DNA from 4 places in the Rahnella aceris genome. Region 2 is predicted to be linked to each of the others. Evidence: predicted binding sites of a transcription regulator. Region 2 holds the regulator's gene; each other region holds the start of a gene.
What was found. The regulator CRP, encoded in region 2, controls carbon source genes, mostly activating them, when cyclic AMP is high. The targets are predictions, from matches to a motif close to ATGTGANNNNNNTCACAT.
Positions count from the first base shown of each region.

Region 1: msrB (peptide-methionine (R)-S-oxide reductase MsrB) is a predicted target of CRP. The motif match lies at 3,965-3,982, and genes of this name have one in related genera.
Region 3: udp (uridine phosphorylase) is a predicted target of CRP. The motif match lies at 5,332-5,349, and genes of this name have one in related genera.
Region 4: GW591_RS13100 (CdaR family transcriptional regulator) is a predicted target of CRP. The motif match lies at 4,791-4,808, and genes of this name have one in related genera.

Region 1 covers NZ_JAADJV010000001.1:1,192,954-1,201,059, reverse strand. Annotated here, with positions in the region: gene sppA (signal peptide peptidase SppA) at 1-1,168, shown strand, start outside; gene ansA (asparaginase) at 1,326-2,339, shown strand; gene pncA (bifunctional nicotinamidase/pyrazinamidase) at 2,353-2,982, shown strand; gene GW591_RS05410 (YeaC family protein) at 3,059-3,331, opposite strand; gene msrB (peptide-methionine (R)-S-oxide reductase MsrB) at 3,427-3,840, opposite strand; gene gapA (glyceraldehyde-3-phosphate dehydrogenase) at 4,190-5,188, shown strand; gene GW591_RS05395 (D-hexose-6-phosphate mutarotase) at 5,355-6,224, shown strand; gene GW591_RS05390 (aldo/keto reductase) at 6,307-7,161, opposite strand; gene GW591_RS05385 (MipA/OmpV family protein) at 7,292-8,041, opposite strand.
Region 2 covers NZ_JAADJV010000004.1:69,949-78,054, reverse strand. Annotated here, with positions in the region: gene GW591_RS18625 (YccS/YhfK family putative transporter) at 1-1,153, opposite strand, end outside; gene crp (cAMP-activated global transcriptional regulator CRP) at 1,215-1,847, opposite strand; gene GW591_RS18615 (OsmC family protein) at 2,210-2,617, shown strand; gene GW591_RS18610 (phosphoribulokinase) at 2,621-3,490, opposite strand; gene allS (HTH-type transcriptional activator AllS) at 3,626-4,540, opposite strand; gene GW591_RS18600 (ureidoglycolate lyase) at 4,755-5,261, shown strand; gene allR (HTH-type transcriptional repressor AllR) at 5,348-6,157, shown strand; gene gcl (glyoxylate carboligase) at 6,272-8,053, shown strand; gene hyi (hydroxypyruvate isomerase) at 8,069-8,106, shown strand, end outside.
Region 3 covers NZ_JAADJV010000007.1:127,061-135,166, forward strand. Annotated here, with positions in the region: gene ptsP (phosphoenolpyruvate--protein phosphotransferase) at 1-1,196, shown strand, start outside; gene fsa (fructose-6-phosphate aldolase) at 1,208-1,870, shown strand; gene GW591_RS23180 (dienelactone hydrolase family protein) at 1,964-2,791, opposite strand; gene katE (catalase HPII) at 2,975-5,257, shown strand; gene udp (uridine phosphorylase) at 5,480-6,241, shown strand; gene GW591_RS23195 (DedA family protein) at 6,407-6,934, shown strand; gene rmuC (DNA recombination protein RmuC) at 7,092-8,106, shown strand, end outside.
Region 4 covers NZ_JAADJV010000002.1:137,251-145,356, forward strand. Annotated here, with positions in the region: gene gudD (glucarate dehydratase) at 1-559, opposite strand, end outside; gene GW591_RS13090 (enolase C-terminal domain-like protein) at 588-1,931, opposite strand; gene GW591_RS13095 (MFS transporter) at 1,928-3,301, opposite strand; gene GW591_RS13100 (CdaR family transcriptional regulator) at 3,528-4,688, opposite strand; gene degP (serine endoprotease DegP) at 4,926-6,377, opposite strand; gene dgt (dGTPase) at 6,585-8,099, opposite strand.

The DNA.
Region 1 (8,106 bases), on a different contig from region 2:
GATTGGCGGATTGTGGACCAACTATCTCAATACCGTGTCAGCCAACCGTCAGATCACGCCCGAACAACTGTTCCCGGGTGCGGCGGGCGTGCTGGCGGGTATGCAGGCAACCGGCGGTGATATGGCGCAATATGCGCTGAAAGCCAAGCTGGTTGATGCACTGGCGTCACGCACCGAAGCCGACAACGAGATGGTGAAAGCCTTTGGCTGGAACAAAGACACCAAAGACTTTAATTACACCAGCATTTACGATTATTCGCCGAAGCCAAAACCGGACAACAACGATCCGCAAATCGCGGTGATCTTTGCCACCGGTGCAATTAACGACGGTGAAGAACAACCGGGCGCAGTCGGTGGCGACACCACGGCACAGCAAATTCGTGATGCCCGTCTGGATCCGAAAGTGAAAGCGATTGTCTTGCGCGTTAACAGCCCGGGCGGCAGCGTCAGCGCTTCTGAAGTCATCCGTTCCGAACTCGCGGCTGCGAAAGCCGCAGGTAAACCGGTTGTGGTTTCAATGGGCGGTATGGCGGCATCCGGCGGTTACTGGATTTCAACACCAGCCAACTACATCATCGCCAGCCCGAGCACCCTCACCGGCTCCATCGGTATCTTTGGTGTAATCAACACGTACCAGAACACGCTCGATTACGCGGGTGTGCATACCGACGGCGTGGCAACGTCACCGCTGGCGGATATCGCTTCCACCAAAGCGCTGCCGCCGGAGTTCTCGCAGATGATGCAACTCAATATCGAGAACGGTTATAAAACCTTCCTCGGTCTGGTTGCCGATTCACGCCACAAAACGCCTGAGCAGATCGACCAGATCGCCCAGGGCCACGTGTGGATCGGTTCAGATGCCAAAGCCAATGGCCTGGTTGATGAGCTGGGTGATTTCGATGACGCTGTGAAGAAAGCCGCTGAACTGGCCAAACTGCCAAAATGGCAACTGAACTGGTATGTCAGCGAGCCAAGCCTGAGCGACCTGGTATTCTCGCAGGTCAGCGCATCGGTCCACGCTATGTTGCCAGCGGCAATCCAGGCGTATCTGCCTGCGCCGGTGAGCAAAATGGCCATGGCGCTGAAATCACAGGCTGACCTGTTCAGCAACATGAACGATCCGCAGAACCGTTACGCACTCTGCCTGACCTGTGGTGATGTGAAGTAACGTTCCGTTTTGGGATAATGTGGGATAAAGAATCGCCTTAATGCACAGCCCGGAGCTTCTTGCTGAGAACTCCGGGCTTTTTTAGGGTGGGACGTCAGCCACGAAGCCTTTATACTTAGCGCAGTTGCTTTCACCTTTCTAAAAAAGAACATCTTCGATGACTAAAAAATCTATTTACGTTGCCTATACCGGCGGCACAATCGGTATGCAGCGTTCTGAACAGGGTTACATTCCGGTGTCCGGCCATTTACAACGTCAGCTGGCGCTGATGCCTGAATTCCATCGCCCTGAGATGCCTGAATTTACCATTCAGGAATACGCGCCTCTGATGGATTCCTCCGACATGACGCCGGAAGACTGGCAGCACATCGCCGACGATATTCAGGCGCATTACGACGACTACGACGGTTTTGTTATCCTGCACGGCACCGACACCATGGCATTCACCGCTTCTGCACTGTCGTTCATGCTGGAAAATCTGAGCAAACCGGTGATTGTGACAGGGTCACAGATTCCGCTTGAAGCGTTGCGTTCTGATGGTCAGATCAACCTGCTGAACTCGCTGTATATCGCCGCGAATCATCCGGTCAACGAAGTCACCCTGTTCTTCAACAACCGTCTGTATCGCGGCAACCGCAGCACCAAAGCGCACGCAGATGGTTTCGATGCCTTTGCCTCACCGAACCTTTCGCCGCTGCTGGAAGCCGGGATCCACATCCGCCGACTTTCCACGCCGTCACTGCCTGAAGTGCCTGCGGCGAAGCTGAAAGTGCATCACATCACGCCACAACCGATCGGCGTGGTAACGATCTACCCGGGCATTTCCGCCGAAGTGGTACAAAACTTCCTGATGCAACCGGTAAAAGCGCTGATCCTGCGCTCCTACGGTGTCGGTAACGCCCCGCAAAAAGGCGACCTGCTGAAAGTGCTGAAAGACGCATCTGAGCGCGGCATTGTGGTGGTTAATCTGACGCAATGTATTTCAGGGCGCGTCAACATGGGCGGCTATGCCACCGGCAACGCCCTCGCCCATTCCGGTGTGATCAGCGGCTTTGATATGACCGTGGAAGCGGCACTGACCAAGTTGCATTATCTGCTCAGCCAGTCACACACTCCCGAGGAAATCCGCGAACTGATGCAGCAAAACCTGCGCGGCGAACTCACCGAATAAATAAGAGGGCGATATGAAATCTGCTTTGTTGCTGGTCGATCTGCAAAATGATTTTTGTCGCAGCGGCGCGCTGGCCGTGACTGACGGCGACGCCACGATTGCGGTTGCCAATAAGATGATGACATGGTGTAAAAGCCATGACATCGCCGTGGTGGCATCGCAGGACTGGCATCCGGCGGGACATCGCAGCTTTGCGGTGAATTCCCACGCGGAGCCCTGGACGTCGGGCGAACTGAACGGTCTGCCGCAAGTCTGGTGGCCGGTTCACTGCGTTCAGCGTGAACCGGGCGCTGAATTTCACCCGGGGCTGAATCTGCCGCAGGTGGATTTTGTGGTGCAGAAAGGCACCAATCCTGACATCGACAGTTACAGTGCGTTTTTCGATAACGGACATCGTGCTGCTACGATGCTCAATGACTGGCTGAAAGCGGCGCAGATTACACATGTGTATGTGATGGGGCTGGCGACGGATTACTGTGTGAAATTCACGGTGCTGGATGCGCTGGAGCAAGGTTATCAGGTGACACTGCTGACCGACGGTTGCCGTGGCGTCAATCTGCAACCCGAAGACAGTGCTGAAGCGGTTGAAGCGATGCGTAAAGCAGGGGCAAAAATCAGTACCTCTGAGGCAGTAACAGGCTGAATTTGTCTTCCCGTCTGACTTGATAAAGGCGCTTCAGCGCCTTTATCAGCAAACAGCACTTTCGCAACCCGCCCACTTACTCCGGCTTCAGTTTAATCAGCGTATCCTGCGTAAATTGCTGTTTCAGTTCCTGCTTGCTTTTGGTGACAATCTGCCCGTCCGTGCCAATGCTCATGTGCTGGGCATCAACATTGTGACGCGACTGATACAGCATCACGGCCTGCAGGCTGTGCTCTTTCTGTTCCGGCGTCAGCGCGACACCGTCCGGCCACTTTCCGAGTTCAACTGCCTGCGCGAGACGTGCGTAAATTTCCGGCGTCATTACATCAATAAGTTGATTAATTTCCATCTGAGCACCTTGTGTTCATCTGTATTATTCAAACGGTTTTGAATAATAGCTGAATCGATTTTGTCGGTAAAATTACATCACCATTTTCTTGCGAACTAACCGCGGGTTTTATTGCCACTTTTGCCATCCGTAAAGCTCATTGAGGCAGAGTTTATGCAGTAACGTTCACCTGTCGGTTTCGGGCCATCCGGGAAAACATGCCCCAGATGAGCTTCACAGCGGGAACAGCGGATTTCGACACGCGCCATTTTATGCGAATTATCAGTGAGATATTTGATCGCATCAGGGTTAACTGGCTGATAAAAACTTGGCCAGCCACAGCCGGAATCGTATTTGGTATCGGAGTAGAACAACGCTGACTCGCAGACCACGCAATGATAAATCCCTTCGCGGTGGTTGTGCAGCAATTTTCCGGAGAACGGAGGTTCTGTTCCGTGCTCCTGCGTGACATAACGTTGAATTTCAGTGAGTTGGTCAAGTGTAGGGGAAGATTTGGCTTCAATGCTCATGATTCTCGTTCTCTGACGAATATAAAAATCAACTTAAATAACAGTTTATAATAACAAAAAATTAACAACGAGTCTGCCCGTTTTGTCCTAAACTGTATGGCATCAGCGTTAGCCAGCTTGCAACTTGTGATGGCGATCACACTCCTGATCTTCCGGCTCTTTATATTCTGTTTTTCGCCCCCATGTGGTTGTGAGCCGATTTAAAAACGGAACGTGCAATAAGCGAGCAAGAGTAGGTCGTCGCTTTGACTTACAGCAATAATTGACACGATTCCGCTTGACGCTCAGCAAGGTTTTTGTAATTTTACAACCAACCTTTTATTCACTAAAAAAATAGCTGGTGGAATATATGACTATCAAAGTAGGTATCAACGGTTTTGGCCGTATCGGTCGCATTGTTTTCCGTGCTGCTCAAGAACGTTCTGACATTGAGATCGTAGCAATCAACGATCTGTTAGACGCGGACTACATGGCATACATGCTGAAGTACGACTCAACTCATGGTCGTTTCAACGGTACTGTTGAAGTTAAAGACGGTCACCTGGTTGTTAACGGCAAAACCATCCGTGTTACCGCTGAGCGTGACCCAGCTAACCTGAAATGGAATGAAGTTAACGTTGACGTTGTAGCTGAAGCTACTGGTCTGTTCCTGGATGATGCGACTGCTCGTAAGCACATCACTGCAGGCGCTAAGAAAGTTGTTCTGACTGGTCCTTCTAAAGACAACACCCCAATGTTCGTTATGGGTGTTAACCATAAAGAATACGCAGGTCAGGAAATCGTTTCTAACGCATCTTGCACCACTAACTGCCTGGCACCACTGGCTAAAGTTATCAACGACAACTTCGGTATCGTTGAAGCACTGATGACCACTGTTCATGCAACTACCGCAACTCAGAAAACCGTTGATGGCCCGTCTCACAAAGACTGGCGCGGCGGCCGCGGCGCATCCCAGAACATCATCCCTTCTTCTACCGGTGCTGCTAAAGCAGTAGGTAAAGTTATCCCAGCTCTGAACGGTAAACTGACGGGTATGGCGTTCCGCGTTCCTACTCCTAACGTTTCTGTTGTTGACCTGACTGCACGTCTGGAAAAACCAGCGTCTTACAAAGAAATCTGCGCAGTAATCAAAGCAGCTTCTGAAGCAGGCGATCTGAAAGGCGTTCTGGGCTACACCGAAGACGACGTAGTATCTACCGACTTCAACGGCGAAAAACTGACTTCCGTATTCGATGCGAAAGCAGGTATCGCGCTGAACGACAACTTTGTGAAACTGGTTTCCTGGTACGACAACGAAACTGGCTATTCAAACAAAGTATTGGATCTGATCGCTCACGTTTCCAAATAATTGGTTATGTGAATGAACTGATTGAAGGGCGACGCAAGTCGCCCTTTTGCTTTCTGTCGGATGCACTTTTTTATCAGCACATGAGTGCGATCAAACAGACGGGTTTGGTTCATGTGTAGTCTTGGTTCAAAATCGTAATTGTTTAACCCTGACAGGATTTTAGATAATGACAGAACAACTCTTTTCTCTTCCGATCGTAAACCAAATCTCTACCTCCGTTAGCCAGCGTCTTGTCGACGAACTGCCGGTACTCGTTGTGACTCATCCGAAAGTCCGTGCTGCCATTGCCCTGCAAGGTGCACATCTGTTGGCATGGCAGCCTGAAGGCGAAGAGCCGGTGCTATGGATGAGCAGCGCCAGCGCGTTCAAAGAAGGCGTTGCGATTCGTGGCGGTATCCCTATCTGCTGGCCGTGGTTTGGTCCGGCGGGCAAACCCTCACACGGTTTTGCACGTAACGTTGCGTGGGAACTGACTGACCACAAAGAAACTGACGAAAATGTGGTACTGACCTTAACGCTGAAAAGCTCCCCTGAAACACTGGAATTATGGCCGCATGCATTCACGCTGACGGCACGCTTCACGCTCGGGGCAACCTGCCACATCGAGCTGGAGTCGACCGGTGATTTCGAAGCCAACAGCGCCCTGCACACCTATTTCAACATTGGCGACATCGCCGATGTCACTATTAAAGGCCTGGGCAACAGCTTTATTGATAAAGTCGATGGCGCAAAAGCCAAGCAGGAAGACGGTGATCTGACCTTCACGGGCCAGACTGACCGCATCTACACCCAGCCGCAAGCCACCAGCGAAATCGTTGATCCGGTTCTGAAACGTACGCTGGTTGTCGCACATGAAAATAACGCCGATGTGGTGGCCTGGAATCCGGGTTCTGCACTGTCGGTGAGCATGGCTGATATGCCGGATGACGGATATAAAACCATGGTGTGCGTTGAAACGGCGCAAGTTTCTCATACACACACCTCTACGCATGCCGCGCCAGCGCGTCTGGCAGTGACCTTCTCTGTCCGTAAATAACCGGTTTAGGTTTGCAGCAAAGATGACATAGGGGCCAGATGGCCCCTTTTTATCGTCTGATGACCGATGTGAATGATTGACTTCAAACCATATCCAGCGGCGTTTTATGATTCGGTGCCGGGAATACTGTGTCAATTCGTGCTATTTCATCGGCCGTCAGGCTGAGCGTCAGCGCCGCCGCATTATCTTTCACGTGCTGCGGTTGTACCGCTTTAGGAATAGCGATCACGTTACCGGTGCGCGTTACCCAGGCCAGAGCAATCTGCGCGCTGCTGACACCCCGAGCGTTGGCGATTTCCTGCATCACCGGTGCAGTCAGGACGTCGTGACGTAACTTGCCGGCCTGCGCCAGCGGGCAATAGGCCATAACGGGAACGCTGTGCTCCTCACACCACGGCAGCAGGTCAAACTCAATGCCACGGACTGCCGCGTGATACAGCACCTGATTGGTCATGCATGCATTGCCTCCGGGGATTTTCCACAGCGCCTGCATATCGTCAGTATCAAGATTAGAGACACCCCAGCGCCGGATTTTGCCGGATTGCTGCAATTTTTCCATCGCCGTGACAGTGTCATGTAGCGGAATCGAACCACGCCAGTGCAACAAATACAGGTCTAGACAATCTGTTTTTAAACGCTTCAGACTTTGCTCACAGGCGGCGATCGCTTTCGCGCCACCGGCATGATGCGGATACACTTTTGACACCAGAAACACGTCATCACGCCGCCCGGATATCGCTTCACCGACCACCCTTTCCGCACCGCCATCCGCGTACATTTCTGCAGTGTCGATCAGCGTCATACCGGCATCCAGCCCTTGCTGCAAGGCCTTCACTTCGGCACGGAGATCACTGTTCCGTTCCCCCATATACCAGGTACCTTGTCCGATTGCGGGTACTGTCGTGCCATCAGGCAATTGCACGGTCTTCGCTTTCATCTGTTTCCTCCGGTTGGGTCATAGCTGAAAAGTTAATTCGATTCTTTGAAAATTTACTGATCTATAAATGTGCAAATGGGGCGATACGCCCCACTAATGTGCAATATGTTCACCATGATGGTGCATTGCCTCAGAAGGTGTAAGTCACACCCGTCCACAACACGCCAGTCCAGTTATTTTCGATGATCGGGCTGTCGGTCACTTCACTGGACAGACGCAGGTAGCGACCGGTCACGAACCCTTGCCATGCTGGCGTGAAGTTATATTTTGCGGAGACTTCAACATACGGGCTGAAGCTGTCGTTCGGGGAATAGCTATGGAAGCCACTGCGACGGGATTCGTCTTTGGTCACGCCATAATAATACTGGGTGAGATTCGAGCTAAACCAGGTCACACCAAAGCCCGGTACCACAGCCCAGTTAGAGCCTTTAATGGCATACAGATAAGCCAGATCAGCAGTCATGCCATTGCTGGTATCCAGCGTATCCGCATTGAAGCTGGCGCGGAGGGTACCCCACTCGGCATTATGCGAATAAGCCAGACCGGCCATCAGCGTTGAGTGACGTTTATCGAGGCGCTTCATGCGCTTATCGTCGCTGTCGCTTGGGTCAAAGCTCAACGGGAAATAGCTGGCGGTGACGCTCAGTTTGTTGGCGTCATCATTCCACAGGTAATAGCCCGCCATCAGGGTGTGAAAATAGAAATCATCATTGTCGTAATTGATGATCGGTACCGGGTATACGTGGTCATTATTACCACGGTACGGATCCGGAGCGACCAGCGCAGATGCACCCGCCTGCCAGGTTCCCGCCACGGCAGCATGACTGCAAAGCACTGCCGCGCTAACGATGGACAGTGTTTTTAGATTGATCATTTTCATTGTCTTAATTCCATTAAGTAAAAAAACGTCGCTAGTGTAAATGAACCTTAAACGTCACGCTTAGC
Region 2 (8,106 bases):
GACCCAGACTGCTGCCAATCGCCAGAATAATGCCCAAACGTGCGGCATTACGCAGTGCCACGGATTTGAAGGAAAGATAGCTTTTCAGCGCGGGCCAGAAGGGCAAACGCGGCTGGGTGTTCATCAGGTCACGTTTGTACAACGGCCGCTGTGTGCGTAACAGACGGGCAATGCGGCTGAAATGGTAATAACAAAACTGACCTACCGGATTGTCCGGGTTGCGCGCGGCGATTTTCTCCAGCGCGGTCAGCTCATTGGCCATCGTAAAGCGCCCGGATAAACGATGATAAAGAATATCGTCGGCAATCACCCGAAGACGGGTGGAAATCACCTGCGCATTTCGGCGGATAACCGCTTCGGCATGGCTTTCCTCCACCAGTTTCTGCACTTCTTCCGGCTGATGCAGGCTCACTGTAATGTGCTCCTGCAAATCGAGCGCCACCTGAAAACGCTGAAATAGCCGCTTATGGTGATGATGATGTCCGTGCTGGGGCAACATGTGTAATTGCTGATAAAGCAGGGCAATCAGGTCGATAACCTGCTGCTGGCGGGTTAGCAGTGGGGGTAACGCAGTTTCGGGATCGGTATGTTGCGTCAGCAGGCTGTACTTGGCTTCGAAATAATCCGCGAGTTGCAGATAGAGCTGGCTGAGCGTTTCGCGCATCGGCTGTTCTTCCGAAATACGAAACCACGCCCAGTTAAACAATCCGTACCAGGCTGTGCCAGCGGCGAACAACACCGGGGCCTGCCACATCGGGCGCACGCCCACCATACTCAGCGTGAAGATAGTCGCCACCAGCGCACCGGGCAGCAGGCGCGCATGCAGCGGGCTGATTTCACCGGTGACGCCCAGCAGTAACGCCAGCGACAGCATGATCAGCGGCAGCGGTATATGCCAGCTTTCGAGCATCAGTTGCAGCAGAAGGCTGCTCACGGCAAAGAGTGAACCGCCGACGAGCAGGCGTTTGAAAAAGCGTTTATGCGGGGTATCCAGACCGGCGATGTTACAACAGGCCGGGCAGAGGGAAAACAGCAGGCCCATTTGCAAATTGCCAAACAGCCAGCAAATGCCAACAGGCAAGCACAACACCAGCGTCTGGCGCAGCGCGTAGTTCACTTCAGGATGGTAAAACAGTCTTCGCCATAGCGTCATGGGTAAAGCTTAGCCCATAAAAAAGGCGCGACAGTGTTTTGCCGCGCCAATTTTTGAGGGATTAACGTGTGCCGTAAACGACAATCGTTTTACCGTGTGCGGAGATCAGGCTTTGATCTTCCAGCATTTTGAGAATGCGTCCGACTGTTTCACGTGAACAACCGACGATTTGGCCAATTTCCTGGCGGGTAATCTTGATTTGCATCCCGTCCGGATGGGTCATTGCATCAGGCTGTTTAGCCAGATTGAGCAAGGTTTGAGCGATACGACCGGTAACGTCAAGGAAGGCAAGGTTGCCGACTTTCTCTGACGTCACTTGCAGACGGTTGGCCATCTGCGCGGAGAGACGCATCAGAATATCCGGGTTAACCTGAATCAGCTGGCGGAATTTTTTATATGAAATTTCAGCCACTTCACAGGCAGTTTTAGCACGTACCCAGGCACTGCGTTCCTGACCTTCTTCGAAGAGTCCCAGCTCACCGATGAAGTCACCTTGGTTAAGGTAGGACAGTATCATTTCCTTGCCTTCTTCATCTTTAATCAGGACAGCAACTGACCCTTTCACGATGTAGTAAAGCGTTTCGGCTTTTTCACCCTGGTGAATCAGCGTACTTTTAGAAGGATACTTATGTATATGACAGTGAGACAGGAACCATTCAAGAGTCGGGTCTGTTTGTGGCTTGCCGAGAACCATTTGCTATTATCCTCTGTTGTTATCGCTGCCCAAAATCACAGGGCTCAGAGTTCCCTGTACGGCACTTCAAATCCAAAGCGCCCTTTCAGCATATAACTCTCCAGAAATGCTGCAAGCGGATGTCGGAGTGCAACAGCCTGTTTATTGCTGTCATCACCGTGGGTTCTGTACTTAAACCGCAAAAACCGTCACCGCAATTTACTGGAAAGTATGTTTCGGCTTTGTTTGTAGCACAGGTTTGAGATGCTGTCTTCTGTTGTCTCGCTTCAGCATGATGGCGATCGGGTTACGTTGCCAGATTTTAGGTGAAAGGGTACTCTGAGAGCAGATTTCGACAAGTTTATTCACCGGGAGAATAGTTCATGCATGCACGTGTCAAATGGGTTGAAGGACTGACATTTTTAGGTGAGTCTGCATCGGGTCATCAGATTTCAATGGATGGAAACGCGGGTGATAAAGCCCCAAGCCCGATGGAAATGTTACTGATGTCCGCAGGGGGGTGTAGTGCAATCGACGTGGTGTCAATTTTGCAAAAAGGTCGTAATGACGTGCGTGATTGTGAAGTGAAGCTGACCTCACAACGCCGCGAAGAAGCGCCGCGTCTGTTCACTCACATCAATCTGCATTTTATCGTCACCGGTAAGGATCTGACCGATAAGATTGTTGAACGCGCAGTCAGCCTGTCTGCCGAAAAATACTGTTCTGTGTCTCTGATGCTGGGGAAAGCGGCCACAATCACCCACAGCTTTGAAGTGATTGCAGCCGAATAAAGTTTACTCGATCTTCTTGCCTTCCATCAGGCGCTGCACCAGCGGCGCCATGATCAGCTCCATCGCCAGCCCCATTTTGCCGCCCGGCACCACCAGTGTTTTGATGTGCGAGATAAACGACCCTTGCAGCATGGCCAGCAGATACGGGAAATCGATGTCATCCAGTCCCTGAAAATGAATCACCACAAAGCTTTCATCCAGTGACGGAATGGCTTTGGCGGCAAACGGGTTCGAGGTGTCGATGGTGGGTACCCGCTGGAAATTGATGTGTGTGCGGGAAAACTGCGGCGTAATGTAATTGATATAGTCATCCATCGAACGCACGACGGAATCCATCACCGCTTCACGGGAATGCCCGCGCTCGCCGGTATCGCGCACCAGTTTCTGGATCCATTCGAGGTTGACGATAGGCACTACGCCGACCAGCAGGTCGACCTGCGCGGCAACGTCAATTTTGTCCGCCACCACACCACCGTGTAACCCTTCGTAAAACAAAATATCCGTCGGTTCCGGCAACGCCTGCCACGGCGTAAAGGTACCCGGCACCTGATTGTAGGGAACGGCTTCGTCATAAGTATGCAGATACTTACGTGAACGGCCAGTGCCTGTTTTACCGTATTCGATAAAGCTTTTTTCCAGCAAACCAAAGTCATTGGCTTCCGGCCCGAAGTAGCTGATATGACGTCCCAGATCGCGCGCCTTGCGTATTGCCGCATCCATTTCAGGACGGGTGAAATGATGAAAACTGTCGCCTTCCAGTTCCGCCGCACGCAAACTAAGCTGCTGAAATATTTTACGAAATGCCACGCTGGTGGTCGTGGTGCCTGCACCGCTCGAACCGGTCACGGCAATAACAGGATGTTTGGCTGACATAATGCGCTGTTCTCCATAAAGGTGATGCAGGCAGGCGAGACGCGGTCTTTTCTGTGGTCGAAGATCTGGCGTCAAGGCTGCGCATAATTAAGCCTATTGTTACCATATTTATTCGCGAAGCCAAAGAGGGCATCACTATTCTAAACCCGCCAGCAACGGTTGGATCAGCGGGTCTTTCTGGTGGAACAGAGAAACAATGTCATGCAGCGCCTTGCCTGTGTACTCCTTTTTCCACGCCAGACTGAGCGGGGAAGGGGCGCGCGGATAGCGGATTTGCCGGGCGATCAGCTCGCCGCTGTCGAGATATGGCTGGCACAGATGGCGCGGCAGAAAACCGATACCCATTCCCTTCAGGTGACAGGCCAGTTTAGTCGCCACATCTGCCACGATGATCTGCCGTTGCCCGGTCAGCAACCAGGCTACCCGCTTGTTCAGATGGCGCGAGGTGTCTTCCACATTGATGGCAATGTACTGACGCAACACCGCTTCTTCCAGCATGCCAGTGATGTGCTGCAGCGGATGAAAGGGCGCATGAACAAAAACCCAGTCCACTTCACCCAGCGGCAGCAGATTCACGGCGTTAGAAAGAGATTCGGTGCCGGTGACGCCAATCGCCAGCTGAAAATCTTCGTACAGCAGCGTATCCCATACCCCCATGTAAATCTGCCGTGTGAAAGTGAACTGCGTGAACGGGTAGCGCTGCGTCAGACAGCTTAATAACGCCGCCAGAGTTTCAGGGCAGTACATCAGATTGTTCACCACCACATTCAGCTGGCGCTCAATGCCGTCGTTAATCTGCTGCAGTTCTGCCGGTACACCCTCCAGCCAGGTTAGCCACTGGCGACATCGTTCAAGCAGATGCTGTCCGGCGGGCGTCAGCGACACCGTGCGGGTCGTGCGGTTGAGCAATAACGTCCCGGCACTGTCTTCCAGCATCTTAATTCGATAGCTGATGGTCGCAGGCGTTTTATGCAGCATCTCTGCCGCGCGGGAAAAGCTGCCTGTTTGTGCGACGTGCATAAAGGTTTTAATCGACTCCTCATCCAGCATAGGTCACCTGAAGTAATGTTAATGCATTGAATGAAAAAGATTTTATAGATTTAACCTGATGAGAATTGTGGACTTCATCAATTTTATGGAATCTTTTTCCATATTTCGATTGAGCAAGTTGGAAAAAGTTTCTACAGTAATTGCATTGAGGATAAATCCGCCAATCTGGCGGGCTTATCTCACCGGTTTTATTTTAAATGCAGGGATGAATGCCATGGAACTTCCGGTTTACCCGCTGACCCAGGCGGCCTTCGCGGCTTACGGCGATGTGATTGAGACGACAGGTCGCGATTTTTTTCATATCAACGACGGCAAGGTTGAGCGGTACCACGATCTGACCAACGTGGAGATCCTCGGGCAGGATCGCCCGCTGGTGAGCATCAACCGCGCCCAGCCAGCACCGTTGCCCATTGTGGTGACGCAACTCGAAAAACACCCGCTCGGTTCACAGGCGTTTGTGCCGATGCAGGGCGAGCGCTTTATCGTGATTGTTGCGGCAGGGGGCGAGACGCCGGACATCTCCACGCTGAAAGCCTTTATCACCAACGGCCTGCAGGGCGTGAATTATCACCGGAATGTCTGGCACCATCCGCTGTTTGCGTTTGAGACGGTGACGAATTTTCTCACCGTCGATCGTGGCGGCGCAGACAACTGTGATATCAGTCAGTTACCTCAGGGCTATCAGCTTATTTTACCCGTTGCGGCGGGATTAAAGTCGTGACGCTATAAAGCATCTTGCATAAGATACAAGCATCTGAAAACAAGCGAAACGCGGGCGCTCAGCGCCTGATGCTGGAGAAATGTGAGATGGCCGAAGTAAAAAAACGGGGGCGTCCTAGCCAGCCTGGTTCTGGTTCGCAAAAGGGCGCTCAGGCCTTAGAACGCGGCATTGCGGTGTTGAATTATCTGGCGCAGTCCGGCGGCAGTTCTTCTGTCAGCAACATTGCAGAGAATTTGTCGCTGCCCCTTTCCACCACCTTTCGACTGCTGAAAGTGCTGGAAGAGGCCGATTTTGTTTATCAGGATGCGCAACTGAGCTGGTGGCACATTGGCTTACAGGCGTTTACGGTCGGATCGTCTTATATCCATAACCGGGATGTATTGTCAGTCGCCGCGCCTTATATGCAGCGCCTGATGTTGTTGTCGGGCGAAACGGCCAATCTGGCGATCCGCAACGGTTTCGAAGCGGTACTGATCGGCCAGCGGGAATGCCAGTCGATGGTGCGGATGTGCGCGCCGCTTGGCAGCCGTCTGCCACTGCATGCCTCCGGTGCCGGGAAAGCGTTGCTGTATTCGCTGGATGACGAGGCGCTGATGAGCCTGATGATGCAGGCGGGGTTGAAGAACTTTACGACGCACACGCTGGATAATCTGAATGCGTTGAAAAAGGATCTGCAACACGCGCGTCAGCAGGGGTTTGCACAGGACAGCGAAGAGCATGTGACAGGGCTGAACTGTCTGGCCTCGGCGATTTTTGACAGCAATAACAATGCGGTGGCGGCGATTTCGATCTCCGGCCCCAGCTCCCGCTTAACGACGGAGCGTTTTACCGATTTAGGCGAACTGGTGCGGGATACCGCGCGTGACATCAGTCTGGCCCTGGGTCAGCGCCACTAACCGGTTCGTCCTGCGATCCCCGCTCTGTCGTGAGCGGGATTTTTTTCAGTCAAATTAAAGTTGGAAACTTTTTCCGTTATTTTATGCAAAGCGGAATTACCTGAGGATTTAGCTATGGCTCGTATGACAGCTGCACAGGCAGCAATGTATGTGTTGGAAAAAGAAGGGATCACCACCGCGTTTGGTGTACCGGGCGCAGCGATTAACCCGTTTTATAACGCCATGCGCCTGCATGGAAAAATCCGTCATGTGTTAGCCCGTCATGTGGAAGGTGCATCGCATATGGCCGAAGGTTATACCCGTGCGAAAGCCGGGAACATCGGCGTTTGCCTGGGGACGTCTGGCCCGGCGGGTACCGACATGATCACCGCGCTGTATTCCGCCTCGGCGGATTCCATTCCGATCCTGTGCATTACCGGTCAGGCACCGCGCGCCCGTCTGCATAAAGAGGATTTTCAGGCGGTGGATATTCAGGCGATTGCCGGGCCAGTGAGCAAAATGGCGGTGACCGTGCTGGAACCTGCGCTGGTGCCGCGTGTCCTGCAACAGGCGTTCCATCTGATGCGTTCCGGTCGCCCCGGTCCGGTACTGGTCGATCTGCCGTATGACGTGCAGACCGCCGAAATCGAATTCGATCCGGAAACTTATGAATCGCTGCCCGCTTACAAGCCTGCCGCCACCGTCGCTCAGGCCGTCAAAGCGATGGAAATGCTCAACGCCTGTGAGCGTCCGCTGATTGTGGCCGGTGGCGGTGTGATTAACGCTGATGCCGCCGCGCTGTTGCAGCGCTTTGCTGAAATAACCCAAGTGCCGGTGATCCCGACGCTGATGGGCTGGGGCGTGATCCCGGACGATCACCGCCTGATGGCTGGCATGGTCGGATTGCAGACCGCGCACCGCTACGGTAACGCCTCACTGCTGGCGTCGGATCTGGTATTTGGCATCGGTAACCGTTTTGCCAACCGTCATACCGGCTCGGTAGAGAAATACACCGCAGGCCGCAAAATCATCCACGTTGATATCGAACCGACACAAATCGGCCGCGTACTTTGTCCTGATTTAGGCATTGTGTCTGACGCCGGTGAAGCCCTGAAACTGCTGATCGAAGTAGCAGAAGAGCAGAGAAAAGCCGGCAAACTGCCATGTCGCGAAAGCTGGATCCAGGAATGTGAAGAACGCAAACGCACCATGCTGCGCAAAACCCACTTCAACGATGTGCCGGTCAAACCGCAACGCGTCTATGAAGAAATGAGCAAAGCCTTTGGCCGCAACGTGAATTACGTGACCACCATCGGCCTGTCGCAAATTGCGGCGGCGCAGATGCTGCACGTGTTTGAGCCGCGCCACTGGATCAACTGCGGCCAGGCGGGCCCGCTGGGCTGGACCATTCCTGCGGCACTCGGCGTCTGCATTGCTGCGCCGGAACGTCAGGTGGTCGGGATTTCAGGCGATTACGATTTCCAGTTCATGATCGAAGAGCTGGCGGTCGGTGCGCAATTCAACATTCCTTACATCCACGTCCTGGTGAACAACGCTTATCTCGGCCTGATCCGCCAGTCGCAGCGCGCCTTTGATATGGATTACTGCGTACAACTGGCGTTCGAAAATATCAACTCTGAAGACGTGAAAGGTTACGGCGTCGATCACGTGAAAGTGGTGGAAGGGTTGGGATGTAAAGCGATACGCGTCTTCAAGCCGGAAGATATCGCCCCGGCGTTTACAGAAGCTAAACGTCTGATGAAAAAACATCAGGTGCCGGTGGTGGTGGAAATCATGCTGGAACGCGTCACCAATATTTCCATGGGCGGCGAAATTGACAGCGTGAATGAGTTTGAGCCGGTTGCCGATAATGCGGATGACGCACCGACGCACGTCAGCTTCATGAAATATGAATAAGCCAGGAGGCTGAAAATGCTCAAGTTCTCTGCGAATTTATCCATGCTGTTTCT
Region 3 (8,106 bases), on a different contig from region 2:
CCAACGGCAAAACCATCATTGTCCGCACCATGGATATCGGTGGCGATAAACCAGTTCATTATCTGAACATTCCTGCCGAAAACAACCCGTTCCTCGGTTATCGCGCCGTGCGTATTTATCAGGAATACCTGCCGTTATTCCATACGCAGTTGCGCGCGATCCTGCGCGCCTCGGCGCACGGATCGCTGAAAATCATGATCCCGATGATCTCCTCTATGGAAGAGATCTTATGGGTGAAAGATCAACTGGCTGAAGTCAGGCAGTCGTTGCGCAGTGAGCAAGTGCCGTTTGATGAAAAAATTCAGCTTGGGATCATGCTGGAAGTGCCGTCGGTGATGTTCATCATCGATCAGTGTTGCGAAGAGATTGATTTCTTTAGCATCGGCAGTAATGACCTGACGCAGTATCTGCTGGCGGTCGACCGTGATAACGCGAAAGTGACACGCCATTACAACAGCCTGAATCCGGCCTTCCTGCGCGGCCTCGACCACGTTGTGCGCGAAGTGCATCGCCACGGTAAATGGATTGGTTTATGCGGTGAACTTGGCGCGAAAGGCTCGGTATTGCCGCTGCTGGTCGGGCTGGGGCTTGATGAAATCAGCATGAGTGCACCGTCGGTTCCTGTGACCAAAGCACGGCTGGCCAAACTCGACAGCCGCGAATGTCGCCTGCTGCTGAACCGCGCCATGCAGTGTCGCACGTCGCTGGAAGTCGAACACCTGCTGGCGCAGTTCAGGATGGCGGTCAACGATGCCCCGTTGATTACGGCGGAATGTGTGGCGCTTAATGCTGACTGGCGCAGTAAAGAAGAAGTGATTAAAGGCATGGTGGATAACCTGATGCTGGCAGGGCGTTGCCGTTATCCGCGCAAACTCGCCGCCGATGTCTGGGCGCGCGAAGCCGTATTTTCCACCGGCCTCGGGTTTGGCTTTGCGATACCGCACACCAAATCAGAACACATTGAGCAATCGACTATCAGCGTCGCGAAACTCCCGCAACCGGTGCGGTGGGGCGATGAAGAAGCGCAGTTTGTCATCATGCTGACTCTCAATAAACACGCTGCAGGCGATCAGCATATGCGGATTTTCTCAAAGCTGGCGCGACGGATTATGCATGACAGTTTCCGTGATGTGCTGATGCATTCCACCACCGCAGCACAGATTGAAGCGCTGCTTAAACAAGAACTGGAACTCTGACAGGAGAGAATATGGAACTTTATCTGGATACGGCTGATATCAGTGCAGTAAAACGTTTATCGCGGATTTTACCGTTACAGGGTGTGACCACCAATCCGAGCATTGTGGCTAAATCGCAGACTTCCGTGTGGGAGGTTTTGCCCGGGCTTCGTGATGCATTAGGTGGTGAAGGGAAACTGTTTGCACAAGTGCTGGCGAATCAGACCGAACAGATAGTGGAAGAAGCTGAACTGCTGCATTCCCGCGTGCCGGGGCTGGTGGTCAAAGTGCCGGTCACCGCCGCCGGTCTGGCAGCGATTAAGATCTTACGTACCCGCAAAATTCCAACGCTGGGAACCGCGGTGTATGGTGCCGGGCAGGGACTCCTGTCGGCGCTGGCCGGAGCAGAATATGTCGCGCCGTATGTTAACCGGCTGGATGCCCAGGGGGGAGATGGCATTGCGATGGTGACGGAGTTGCAGCAATTGCTGTCCCTGCATGCGCCGCATGCCAAAGTGCTGGCCGCCAGTTTTAAAACGCCGCGTCAGGTTCTGGCCTGTCTGCTGGCAGGTTGTCAGTCGGTCACTATCCCGGTGGACGTAGCGGAGCAATTTATCAGTGCGCCTGCGGTACAGGCGGCTGTCGATAAATTTGAACAAGACTGGCAGGGTGCCTTTGGGCAGTTGTCGCTGTAATGGGTTAACTTCCCGTAAAAAGCCCGGCAGGAAAAACCTGTCGGGCTTTTGTCATTCTGGTCGGTGTCCTTTTACTGCACACCATACTTTTTATTACTTAACCCCATACTGCGCAAAGAAATCCAGCATCCGTTGCCAGCCGTCGGCGGCGGCTTCAGCGTGGTAACTCGGGCGATAATCGGCGTTAAACGCGTGGCCCGCTTCCGGATATACCACGATTTCCGCCGTAGCATTGGCTGCGCGAATGGCCTGACGCATGGTTTCAATGGTATCCAGAGGAATGCTGGAATCTTCTGCGCCGTATAAACCCAGAACCGGTGCATCCAGCGCGGCGGCGCGGTCAACCGGATTTGACGGGCTGGTCAGCGTTTTATCGCCGACCAGTTTGCCGTACCACGCCACGCCCGCTTTCAGCTGCGGATTGTGCGCCGCGTACAGCCAGGTAATGCGCCCGCCCCAGCAGAAACCTGTGATGCCTAATTTAGAAATGTCCCCGCCATGTTGTGATGCCCAGTGTGCAGTGTGATCGAGATCTGCAAGCACCTGCTGATCCGGCACTTTACTGACCAGTTTAGCAAAAAGCTCACTGATTTCAGTGTAGTCACGCGGGTCGCCCTGACGGAAGTACAACTCCGGCGCGATGGCCATATAACCCTGTTTCGCCAGACGGCGGCAGATATCCTGAATGTGTTCGTGTACACCAAAAATTTCCTGCACCACCAGCACGATCGGCAATTTACCGGTGAACTGTTCCGGACGGGCGAGGTAGGCGGGCATATCTTCGCCCTGCGAGGGTATGGTGGTCTGGCCTGCGTGCAGCCCGTCAGTATCGGTATGGATAGTGGTGCTGGCGACGGGAGTGACGGCAGGGGCAAAGCTGGTCGGAGCCTGTTTCAGGGTAAGCAATTCTTCTTTTTTCATTGGGGTCTCCAGGCAAGTGTCCATACGAAAATCTGTGGCTATGGATTAAAACTATAGCCGGAAAGCATGAACAGCAAGGCGCAAGAGATGTTCTATAGTTAAAAGTTAATCAGGAAAGTCATCATGGAAGATTTACAGAACGTCTACAGAACACCCGAAACCTTTGTCGAGGAGCTATGTTCAATGTCAAAATCACCCTCTAAAGTGACCAAGAAAAGCGAGTCAAAATCGGTAAGCCGCGCCCCCGCCACGGGCATTGAATCTTCACAGCCAGGCCTGGGGGATCTTGCGCCCGGCGATCGTATTTATCAGCCTTCGCCACAACCGACACCGCCAGGAAAAGAACCGACAGCGTCCGGCAGTGCGAAGAGTCCGGAAAATACCAATGCTAAACTCGATGCATTAGAACGCCACCGCAAAAATGGTGAAAAACAGCCGCTGACCACCAATCAGGGCACCAAAATCTCTGATGATCAGAACTCGCTGAAAGCCGGAAATCGTGGCCCGACACTGCTTGAAGATTTCATTCTCCGTGAAAAAATTACTCACTTCGACCATGAGCGCATTCCCGAACGTATCGTTCATGCGCGGGGCGCTGCGGCGCACGGTTATTTCCAGCCCTATCGCAGTATGAAGGCGGTGACCAAAGCCAGCTTCCTGTCTGATCCTGAAAAGAAAACGCCGGTATTTGTGCGTTTCTCTACCGTTCAGGGTTCCCGTGGTTCGGCAGATACCGTGCGTGATATCCGCGGCTGGGCGACCAAGTTTTATACCGATGAAGGCATTTACGACCTGGTCGGTAACAATACACCGGTGTTCTTTATTCAGGATGCCCATAAATTCCCTGATTTTGTGCATGCGGTAAAACCCGAACCGCATAACGAAATCCCGCAGGGAGCGAGTGCGCACGATTCCTTCTGGGATTACGTGTCCCTGCAACCGGAAACCCTGCATAACGTGTTCTGGGCGATGTCTGACCGGGGCATTCCGCGCAGTTACCGCACGATGGAAGGTTTTGGCATCCATACTTTCCGTTTCGTGAATGCAAAAGGCAAAGCCACTTTTGTGCGTTTCCACTGGAAACCGCTGGCCGGAAAAGCCTCTCTGTTATGGGATGAAGCGCAGAAACTGGCCGGGAAAGATGCCGATTTCCACCGCCGTGATTTGTGGGAAGCCATCGAAGCCGGAGATTATCCGGAATACGAACTGGGTGTGCAGTTGATCCCTGAAGAAGATGAATTCAAATTTGATTTCGACCTGCTCGACCCGACCAAACTCATCCCTGAAAAACTGGTGCCGGTAGAACTGATCGGCAAAATGGTGCTCAACCGTAACCCCGATAATTTCTTTGCTGAAACCGAGCAAGCCGCGTTCCACCCGGGGCACATTGTGCCGGGCATAGATTTCACCAATGATCCGCTGTTGCAGGGGCGACTGTTCTCTTACACCGACACGCAAATCAGTCGTCTGGGCGGGCCTAATTTCCATGAAATTCCGATTAACCGGCCGACGTGCCCTTTCCATAACTTCCAGCGTGACGGCATGCACCGTCAGGACATTGATACGAATCCGGCGAACTACGAGCCGAATTCCATCAACAATAACTGGCCGAGGGAAACACCTCCGGCAGCGTCCGGCGGTGGCTTTGAAAGTTATCCTGAACGGGTTGATGCAGAAAAAATCCGTCAGCGCAGTCCGTCATTTGCCGAATATTATGCCCATCCGCGCCTGTTCTGGCTGAGCCAGACAACAGCGGAGCAGGATCATATTATCGGCGCTTTCTCATTTGAATTATCGAAGGTGGCGCGGCCGTATATCCGCGAGCGGGTCGTGGATCTGTTAGCGCATGTTGATCAGACGCTGGCGCAGAAAGTGGCGAAAAATCTGGGTATTACCCTTTCCGCTGACACCCTGAAGATCAAACCGCCGAAGCCCGTGAATGGGCTGAAAAATGATCCGTCGCTGAGTTTGTATGCCAGCGGTAAAGGCACGATCAAAGGGCGGCAGGTGGCGATATTGCTGGGTGAAGGTGTGAATGCGGCGGATGTTCTGGAAACCTTACAGGCACTTCAGGCCGCTGGCGTTCACCCTAAGCTGCTGGCCAGTCACTTAGGGAGTGTGACTGCCGATGATGGTTCTACGTTGCCGGTTGATGCGACGTTTGCCGGATCGCCTTCCATCACCGTTGATGCAGTGATTGTTCCGCATGGGCATATCGACGCACTGCTGATGAATGGCGATGCACGGCATTATGTGCTCGAAGCCTACAAACACCTGAAAGTGGTGGGGCTAAGTGGCGATGCACGCCGCTTCAAATCGCTGCTGGGGCTGACGGACGATGTGCCGGAAGAGGGCGTTGTGGAAGGTGAAAAAGCAGAAGGAGCGTTGCTGAAGGCGTTTCTGAAAGACATGCTCAAACACCGGATCTGGTCGCGCAGTGCGGCGGCAGATGCCGTTCCTGCCTGATTAACTGTAACTGATAAACAGGCAATCCCCGGCAGCGGAGATTGCCTGTTTAAAATTCCCTCACCCTCCTTATTTTGTGACTTGAATCACAAAATAAATGTATGTGAAATTCCCGTTGTTACATCATAGTGACGACCGTCACGAAATAACGTCACAATGTTCAGTACAGTTGCCGGGTGTTCCTCCTGCCAATAAATGACCTTACACACAGAGGAGTTTGTTATGTCTCAGCCTGAAGTTTTCCATCTTGGCCTGGCCAAAAAAGATTTAAACGGCGCGACGCTGGCGATTGTTCCCGGCGACCCTGAGCGCGTGGAAAAAATTGCCAAATTGATGGAGAACCCGGTTCGTCTGGCTTCCCACCGCGAATTTACCTCATGGCGTGCTGAGCTTGATGGCAAATCTGTGATTGTTTGCTCAACCGGTATTGGTGGCCCTTCGACCTCTATTGCGGTTGAAGAACTGGCGCAACTGGGGATCCGTACTTTCCTGCGAGTCGGCACAACTGGCGCTATCCAGCCACACATCAATGTCGGTGACGTTCTGGTCACGACCGCTGCCGTTCGCCTTGATGGCGCGAGCCTGCACTTTGCGCCGATGGAATTCCCTGCAGTAGCCGATTTTGCCTGCACCACCGCGCTGGTTGCGGCGGCAGAAGCCGTGGGTGCCGCGACGCACATTGGCGTTACCGCCTCTTCTGACACCTTCTATCCGGGTCAGGAACGTTATGACACTTACTCTGGCCGTGTTGTCCGTCGCTTCAAAGAATCGATGAAAGAGTGGCAGGAAATGGGCGTCATGAACTACGAAATGGAATCCGCGACTCTGCTGACCATGTGTGCAAGCCAGGGTCTGCGCGCGGGGATGGTGGCGGGTGTTATCGTGAACCGCATGCAGCAGGAAATCCCTAATGCGGAAACCATGAAAAAGACTGAAAGTCATGCGGTGAAGATTGTTGTAGAAGCAGCCCGCAGGCTTATTTAGTCCCTATAAAACTAAAACAACCACATCACATCATCACATCAATGGGCTGCCTCTGGCGGCCCGTTTTTTTGCCCTGCTAAGCAGATCTGTTAAGGTCATGTTAGTAATCCATCTGGAATAATTGATGAACCTCCTCCCGGATCTCTGACAAAAGGAACTGCATTTTTGACTGTTCACGACCTTCTTGAGTACACCACTACCTTCATCCGCGCCCATCAGGTGTGGGCTGCACCGATCGTTTTCTTTCTGGCTTTTGGTGAGTCTCTGGCATTCCTTTCCCTGCTGCTCCCGGCAACGTTTATCTTGCTGGGACTCGGCGCGCTGATCGGCGAAACCGGTATTCCGTTCTGGCCCATCTGGGCCGCCGCCGCCGCAGGCGCTTTCTTGGGAGACTGGCTTTCTTACTGGATTGGTGCCCGTTATCAGGATCGGGTTGGCAATTTCTGGCCTTTCTCCCGCCATCCGCAAATGCTGGTTCGTGGACATGCTTTCTTTGAAAAATGGGGCATGCCCGGGGCTTTTATTGGCCGCTTCTTTGGCCCGCTTCGTGCCGTTGTGCCACTGGTTGCCGGTATCTGCGGTATGCCGCAAAAATATTTCCAGATTGCGAATGTGACGTCTGCACTCATCTGGGCTTTCGGCATCCTGGCGCCAGGTGCTTTCGGCATTCAGTGGCTGAGCCGCTGGTTTTGAATGCTGCTCTCTGTGGCTGGCTATCGCAAGGGGGAAAATACAGAGAAATTCCTTTTTGGAAGACGTCTCGCAAAGGCTCAATGCAACAGAAAATAGACTGGACATCCATACAGCCTGACATTACCTTGGCCGCAAGAGACTTTAAGAGGGAAATCGCGTGGATATCAGCATCCTGACAGCCCTGGGGGCGGGGTTAGTGGGCTTACTCGTAGGTTGGCTTATCGCCAGCCTGCGCCAACAGCAACAGCAGACGGAGTATGAAACGCAGCGCCGTTTGCTGGAACAATCGCTGGAACAGGCTAAAGCGGAAAATGATACGCACAAAAGCGAGCGGCAATCAGGGCAGCAGCAACTGCGTGAGGCTGAACTTGAGCTGCGAAAACTGCATAGCCTGCAGGCGGCCAGTCAGGAAAAATTACAACTGCTTGCCCACTGGCAAAACGAGTGTGAGCAACTGAATCAGGAACTGCGTGCGCAGCGGGAAATCAACAGCGCGCAGGAAGCGGAGTTGCGTGAGGTTTCAACCCGTCTGGATGAAACCCGCATGGCGGCTGAAGAAAAGCAGCGTCTGCTGATTAACAGCGAACAGCGCCTGAGCAGCCAGTTTGAAAATCTGGCTAACCGGATTTTCGAACAAAATGGCCGCCGTGCCGACGAACAGAACAAGCAAAGTCTCGACAAGTTACTGTTGCCGTTGCGCGAGCAACTGGATGGTTTCCGTCGTCAGGTGCAGGACAGCTTTGGGCAGGAAGCCCGTGAACGCCATACGCTGGCGCATGAGATCCGCAATCTGCAGCAACTGAATGTGGAGATGGCCCGTGAAGCCGTCAACCTGACCAAGGCACTGAAAGGTGACAACAAAACGCAGGGCAACTGGGGGGAAGTGGTGCTGAGCCGCGTGCTCGAGGCTTCCGGTTTACGTGAAGGGCATGAGTACCAGACTCAGGTCAGCGTGCAGGTTGACAGCAACAGCCGGATGCAGCCCGATGTGGTCGTCAGGTTACCGCAGAATAAAGACGTAGTGATTGATGCCAAAATGACCCTGGTCGCGTATGAGCGCTATTTCAACAGCGAGGATGACAGCGAGCGGGAAGCGGCGCTCAATGAACATATTGCCTCGGTTCGCGGACATATCCGCCTGCTCGGGCGCAAAGATTACCAGCAACTTCCCG
Region 4 (8,106 bases), on a different contig from region 2:
CCGCCGCCGGTGTCAGCGCCTCTTCATGGCGCAGGCGATACCAGTCGCAACTGTCGCCCGGCTGGCTCTGATAGCCCAGTGAGGTTTTGTTGCGGTCGCCGACGTAGAACAGATAGCCGAGCATTTCGACTTCATCACGTTGCTGCCCGTCGCCCAGCAATGATGCCACGGTGACGCCCAGATGCTTGCCGAGCAAGTCCAGCATCGCGGCTTCGATCGCCGTCAAGACGTGGATAGTGGTACGCAAATCAAAAGTCTGCAAACCGCGGCCAGAGGCATCACGGTCGGCGAATTTTTCCCGCACGGCGGTCATCACATTTTTGTATTCACCCAGCGTTTTGCCAATCACCAGCAACGCGGAATCATCCAGCGTCTGACGAATTTTCTCGCCGCCCGGCACTTCACCGACGCCGGTGTTACCGCTGCTGTCCTTGAGGATCAGGATGTTGCGGGTGAAGAAAGGGGCATGTGCGCCGCTGAGATTAAGCAACATGCTGTCGTGCCCGGCCACCGGGATCACCTGCATGGAGACAATTTTAGGTGTAGATGAAGAGGTCATGCTTACTCCTTAGTGAATTCAGATTCCGTTAACCACGCCCCAGTGCCGGGCGCTTGCGATCGAATGTCCAGCCGGGGATCAGATACTGCATCGCGGCGGCATCGTTGCGCGCACCGGTCGGCAGTTTCCGGTGCAGCTCGTGGGCGCGATGGATTTGATCCATGTCGATCTCCACGCCCAGCCCCGGTTTTTCAGGCACTTTGATTTTCCCGTTCACAATTTGCAGCGGCTCTTTGGTCAGGCGCTGGTTGCCTTCCTGCCAGATCCAGTGCGTATCTATCGCCGTCGGCTTACCCGGTACGGCCGCACCGACATGGGTAAACATCGCCAGCGAAATGTCGAAATGGTTATTCGAATGGCAGCCCCACGTCAGACCCCACTCATCGCAAAGTTGTGCGACCCGCACCGCGCCATGCATGGTCCAGAAATGCGGATCCGCCAGCGGAATATCCACCGACTGCAACATCACCGCGTGCTGCATCTCGCGCCAGTTAGTGGCAATCATGTTTGTGGCGACCGGCAAACCGGTAGCACGGCGGAATTCCGCCATCACTTCGCGGCCGGAAAAACCTTGCTCCGCACCGCACGGATCTTCGGCATAGCTGAGGATACCGTGCAGGTCTTTGCACAGGTCGATTGCTTCATCCAGCAGCCACGCGCCGTTCGGATCAACCGTGATCCGCGCATCCGGGAAGCGTTTTGCCAGTGCTTTAACCGCCTCGATCTCCTGCTCGCCCGGCAGCACGCCGCCTTTGAGTTTGAAATCTTTGAAGCCATAGCGATCCTGCGCCGCTTCGGCCAGCCGCACCACCGCCTCACTGTTCATCGCTTCCTGATGACGCAGGTGATACCAGTCGTGATGGCTGCGTTCCCCTTCCTGATACGGCAAATCGGTTTTCTGCCGGTCACCGATATAAAACAGATAACCGAGCACCGTGACTTCGTCGCGCTGTTTGCCCGGCCCGAGCAGTTCACACACCGGCACGCCGAGGAATTTGCCCATCAGATCCAGCAGCGCGGCTTCCAGTGCGGCGACGGCGTTAACGCGCAGTTCGAACGTCCACGCACCTTTACCGAAAGAGTCAAAATCCGATGACTGATTGCCGACGTGGATCTGATGCACCAGCCGGTTCATGCGCGCCACTTCCTGGCCTTTTACCTGAGCAATGGCCTCCACCAGCGTGTTGTAAATCACCTCCCCGCCCGGCGCTTCGCCGACACCGGTGTTCCCGGCGCTGTCCTTGAGGATAACGATATTGCGGGTGAAGTAAGCACCGTGCGCGCCACCAATATTCATCAGCATGCTGTCATGCCCTGCCACAGGAATGACCTGCATATCCGTGATAACCGGTGAGGATTGCGTACTCATCATCTTTCCCCTTTTACTGTGCCTGTACCGTGGTACGGGCGAAGCTGAATACGTTCGATTTTTCCGACAATAAACACGTAACTGACAACGGCGAGCAGTGCGTGGATGCCGACATAAATCAGCGCGCCGTTGAAGGAACCGGTGGTCCCGATAATGTAGCCGATAGCGATCGGCGTGATGATGCCGGAGACGTTACCGAACATGTTGAACAATCCGCCGCTCAGCCCGCTGATTTCTTTCGGTGCGGTATCGGCCATCACCGCCCAGCCCAGCGCCCCCAGACCTTTACCGAAGAAGGCGAATGCCATAATGCCGACCACCATCCATTCGGTATCGACGTAGTTGCAGAAAATCATCGACATCGACAACAGCATACCGATCACAATCGGAGCCTTGCGCGACAGTGTCAGGTTGCTGGTTCTGCGCATCAGCCAGTCGGAGATAATTCCACCCAGTACGCCGCCGAGGAATCCGCAAATCGCCGGTACTGAGGCCACCATGCCCGCTTTAAGTATCGACATACCGCGCGCCTGAACCAGATACACCGGGAACCAGGTGATGAAGAAATAGGTCAGCGCGTTGATGCAGTACTGGCCGATGTAAATGCCAATCATCATGCGGGATTTCAGTAACTGTTTCATCTGGAAGGTTTTTTCGCCTTTTACGACGGCTTTTTTGGTGATTTTCTGATCCATATTGATCAGCGCACCACCGGCTTCCATGTAATCAAGTTCGGCCTGATTTACGCCCGGATGATCTTTCGGATCGTGGATCACTTTCAGCCAGATGAAACTCAGCACGATCCCCAGACCGCCCATGAAGAAGAAGACGTGTGACCAGCCCACTTCGTGCGTCAGCCAGCCCATGATCGGGGCGAAAATAACCGTGGCGAAGTACTGCGCTGAGTTAAAAATAGAGACTGCGGTGCCACGTTCCTGAGCCGGGAACCAGGCTGCGACGATACGGCTGTTGCCGGGGAAGGACGGCGCTTCGGCCAGGCCAACCAGAAAACGTAAAGCAAACAGCGATACCACAATGCCGAAGCCGCTGAAGACATCGACAAAGCCTTGCAGCAGGGTGAATAACGACCAGATGAAAATGCTGTAGAAATAAACTTTTTTCGAACCGAATTTATCGAGCAGCCAGCCACCGGGTATTTGCCCGATGACATACGCCCAGGAAAATGCCGAGAAGATATAACCCATCCCGACGGAATCCAGCCCGATATCTTTGGCCATCGCCGAACCGGCAATGGATAACGTGGCACGATCGCCGTAATTAAATGAGGTGACAATAAATAACATCACCACTATCCAGTAGCGCGCATTAGTTCTTTTTTTGACGGCACTGGCTGCTGAAACGGTAGTTTCCATGGTGTTCTCCGGAATTAATGACAACGCCTCTAAACAGAGATAAAAGTCATTCCATTCACAGAACTGTAGGGTTCAGAGAGGAAGGAACGCAGCCAGTATATGAACAACATTCCCTTTACTCATTGGGCAATCAACCAAGCATAAATAGCCCTTTGCATTTATCCTGAGGCAAATGCCCAGCGACGTGCGAGTTGTTTCACAAAAAATGAAACGGCTGTGATGGCGGTCACAGATGGTTGTTATCTAATTGCAGGGCCACGTACAGCAATAAACGATCGTCGAAGTTCCCCAGATCCAGGCCGGTTAATTCCGAGATACGGTTGAGGCGATATTCCAGCGTATTACGATGAATATACAGTGCCTTAGACGTAGCGGTCGGCTGAACATTATGGTGGAACCACGACGTCAGTGTGCGGCGCAGTAATCCGTTGCCATCCGTCGCTTTCAGACGCGCCAGCGGACGCACCAGTTCATCGGCCTGCCAGCCGCCACGCAGGCTGTCGAGCAGCACGGGTAAGATCAGATCCTGATAGAAGTAACACCGCTGTTCCGGCATCCGCTGTTTGCCCACACTCATGGTGGTACGTGCGGTGCGATAAGAACGGGCGATGCTGCCAGGGCCGGTAAAAAAGTTGCCAAGGGAAATGCGCACGCGCAGACGACCGGTTTCGGTCATGCGCGACAGCAGATGATCAATGCGCTGGCGGTGGCCCTCCGGATCCCAGCGATCGTAGCTGTTCAGGGCCGGTTTCAGCACCACCATTTCGGTGAGGGAAACGATAGCGATCAGGTTGTCACGCTCCGGCGTGGTCAGTAAAGTTTGCAGTTGTTGCAGTTCTGCCATGGCAGAGTCGACGCCGAGCTGGCCGCTGTCGACTTCCACCACCGCCGCGACACGTGGCCGGTTGAGGTCGATGCCCAGACGCTGCGCCCACTCCATCAGCGCCGGAGACAGTTCATCCACACGAATCAGGTTAAGCACCAGTTCTTCCCGCAGACGGCTGTCCTGCGCCAGCATGTGCAGCAGACGCGCCTGTTCGAGCATCATTTCGGCGGTCATACACACCAGCTCGCCATACTGACGCAACTGGGACGGATTGCCCGTCAGGCCGATAACGCCCACGATCTGACCATCGATACGCAACGGCAGGTTGATGCCCGGACGTACACCGTGCAAATGCCGTGCAACGCCCTCGTCGATGTCGACAATGCGCTCCTGCGAAATCGCCAGCAGTGCGCCTTCGTGCAATTCACCAAGACGCTGATCATCGCCGCTGCCGATAATCCGTCCGCGACCATCCATGACATTCACATTACTATCAATAATTTGCATTGTGCGGGCAACAATTTGTTGCGCCAGCTTTGCATCGAGATGATATGCCGACATGGAACCCCTGCCTTGCTGTTTTATCGTTGTTAAAACAGCATACTCAGGCCGCGATGCCCATACATTATGCAAATGCCCAAAGAGCGAAAGCACCTATTGAAGTTGCGGGGAATATCACATTTTTAAGCAAATGCCCAACCGGCCCGGCAAAATCCACATGATTGATGAGAGTCCCTGAAAGACAGGCAAAAAAAAGCACGCCGGAGCGTGCTTTGTGTGAGGTATAGCAGGCGGAAATTACTGCGCCAGCAGGTAAATTGAGGTATCACCACGCTGAATATCCAGCGCCAGAACGTTTGGTTTGGTGTCGAGAATTTTACGCAGCTCGCCCAGATTGGTCACTTTCTGCTGGTTCACACCCAAAATGACGTCGCCTTTTTTCAGGCCGATGCGCGCCGCCGTTGAACCCGGCTTCACTTCATCGACTTTCACGCCTTTCTGATCACCTGCCGCACCGTTACTCAGTTCAGCCCCTTCGATGCCGGTATAAATGTTGCCGGATTCGATTTTCGATGTCTGAGTGCTTTGCTCAATGGTCACGTCAACGTTCATCGGTTTGCCTTCACGCAGCAGGCCGAGCGTCACTTTGGTGCCGATTGGCAGGGTGCCGATATCAGCACGGAACGAGGCGAAGCTGCTGATCGGTTTACCGTTCATGCTCAGGATCACGTCACCGGCTTTAATGCCTGCTTTCTCTGCGGCAGATTTCGGCATGACCTGACTGATGAATGCACCGCGCTGTGCGTCAACTTTCATGGCTTTCGCCAGTTCGGAGTTCAGCTCGGTCCCCATAATGCCCAGTTCGCCGCGTTTCACCTGACCGAATTCGATCATTTGTTTGGACAGGTTTTTCACCATGTTACTTGGGATCGCAAAACCGATACCGATGTTGCCGCCGTCCGGTGCCAGGATCGCCGTGTTAAGGCCAATCAGTTCACCATTCAGGTTCACCAGCGCACCACCGGAGTTACCGCGGTTGATCGCGGCATCCGTCTGGATGAAGTTTTCGTAGTTCTCAATATTCAGGCCGGAACGACCCAGTGCAGAAACGATACCGGAAGTCACGGTTTCGCCCAGACCATACGGGTTACCGATAGCCACGGTGTAATCGCCCACACGCAGTTGTTCGGAATCCGCCATCTTAATGGCCGTCAGGTTTTTCGCATTCTGTAACTGAATCACCGCGATATCAGAACGCGGGTCCTTGCCGATGACTTTGGCGTCGAACTTACGGCCATCGTTTAGCTGTACGCTGATTTTGGTTGCGTTATCAACGACGTGGTTGTTGGTGACCACATAACCTTTGTCGGCATCAATGATGACGCCGGAACCCAGCGCGCGGAAATCTTCTTTCTGTTCAGGCGCAGGCTGACCGTCAGGCCCCTGACCGCCGCCCTGACACACCGGAGAACCCTGGAACGGCGAACCGTCCTGGCACAGCGGCGAATTCTGACCAAAGAATTGCTGGAACTGCTGACCCATGCGTGGTGTTTTTACCGGCGCACTGCCTTCAACGTTGACGCTCACCACCGATGGCATCACTTTTTCAAGCATAGGTGCCAGGCTAGGAAGCTGAGTGGTGCTGGTGCTGGAAGACGCAGTTTCAGCAGCCAGTGCAGAAGAAACCGGGGCCATTGCCATACCGATGCTTAACGCTAATGCGCTGAGGAATAAACTCGATTTTTTCATTTTTCAGGATCTCTTAAAATTATTGTGGCAACCAAAATAGTCGCATTGCTTGGTAGTCGTGATACTGAGATGGTATTAATAGCGTGAAGTTCATCAGGGTCGAAATGACAATGGTAAAAAATTATTGTCAGCATTTACAAATGGCGTTTTTTCAAACAGTTCCGTAAAGAAAATTAAAGAGAGTTCAATTTGTCTTTTTAAAACAAATTACTCAGCCGCCATGAGTCTTCTGTATTCATCGTATGCATAAAGGTCAGTCATTCCGCTGATATAATCCTGAATCATTCGCGCACGGTAATAAAACTCCTGCGCGGCATGTTCCGCGACCGGTAATCCTTCCAGCGCCGCCACGGCATTGTTGTAAGCCAGACGATGTTTGGCTGAAATCTTATGCAGCAGACGGGTTTCAATCGGATATTTCCTGTGCGTATCCTCCTGAACTAGCTGGTTAAAATCGGTCAATGGCATATCCAGCAACGGGCTATAAATATCAAGTAATCCGCTGATCACCCGATAGCCTTGTAATTCCAGCTCCTCCACTTCGTGATGATTGAATACCTGTTTGAAGGCCACCGCTTTATAAATCTCTAACAACCGGTTGGCCTGGCTGTCATCTTCCAGCAACGCATGATTAAAGGTGCCCTGATAAATATCTTCTATATTATCAATGAACCGGCGGGCAGCATGCGGCACCAGTTGTTTCACTGTCTGAACGCGCAGTTCCATAAAGAAGTAATCCACCGGATTACGGAACGTTTTCGCTTTATCCATTTTCTCGTAAGCAGTGCGAACCACTTTATCGAAGAAGTCATTTTTCTCTATCGCGCCCCACTCACGGCACAGATAATTATAAAGCTGTTCCACGCTGAAAATACTTTTCTCAACCGCATCTTCCAGATCGGCAATGCAGTAAGAAATATCATCGGCCGCTTCCATAATGTAGGTAAGCGGAAAGCGGTTAAATTCACCCAGCCCGAGTTCAGTGCGCAGTTTTTTGATGAACGGCTCTTCCGCCAGATAAAAACCCGGTTTTTTCATCAGGTAATCATGTGAAGGAAGTTTAGTCATTGAATACGCAGGGCGGGTATATTTCAGAATGCAGGCGGTCTGGCTGTAAGTCAGATTGAGTTTCAGCAAGGTGAAGACCAGCCGGATGGCCTGCGCATTGCCTTCAAAATTAGACAGGTCGTAGCGGATTTTACTGCGCAACTGGTTCAGTTCAGCATCGTCTGGCGTCAGGCGCAAACACGTCACCAGACAGGCATCCGTTTCCTGTGGTGTTTCGCCGCAACCGGCGGTGTCCATCCGCTTAGCAAACCAGTTGTTAATGGCGGATTCACCAAAATGGCCAAATGGCGGATTACCGATGTCGTGCATCAGGCACGCCATTTCTACCACGCTTTCAAAGGGATCGGTCACCTCGTCCAGCCCGTAAGCCTCAAGCTTGTTCTGCCTGCGCAAACGGTGGAGGATCTCTTTGGCGATGTGACGACCAACCTGCTGAACTTCAAGGGAATGGGTCAGACGACTGCGGACGGCAGCATTTTTCTCCAGCGGAAAAACCTGAGTCTTTTGTTGCAGACGGCGGATGGCAGCCGAGTTGATAATGCGCCCGCGATCGCTTTCGAACTGACGGACGACATCATAGTCATCGCGTGCCTCGATCGGGGCGCTGAAAGGACGCTGAAAATTGAATTTCGTTTTAAAATCGATCCCGGACATGATTTCC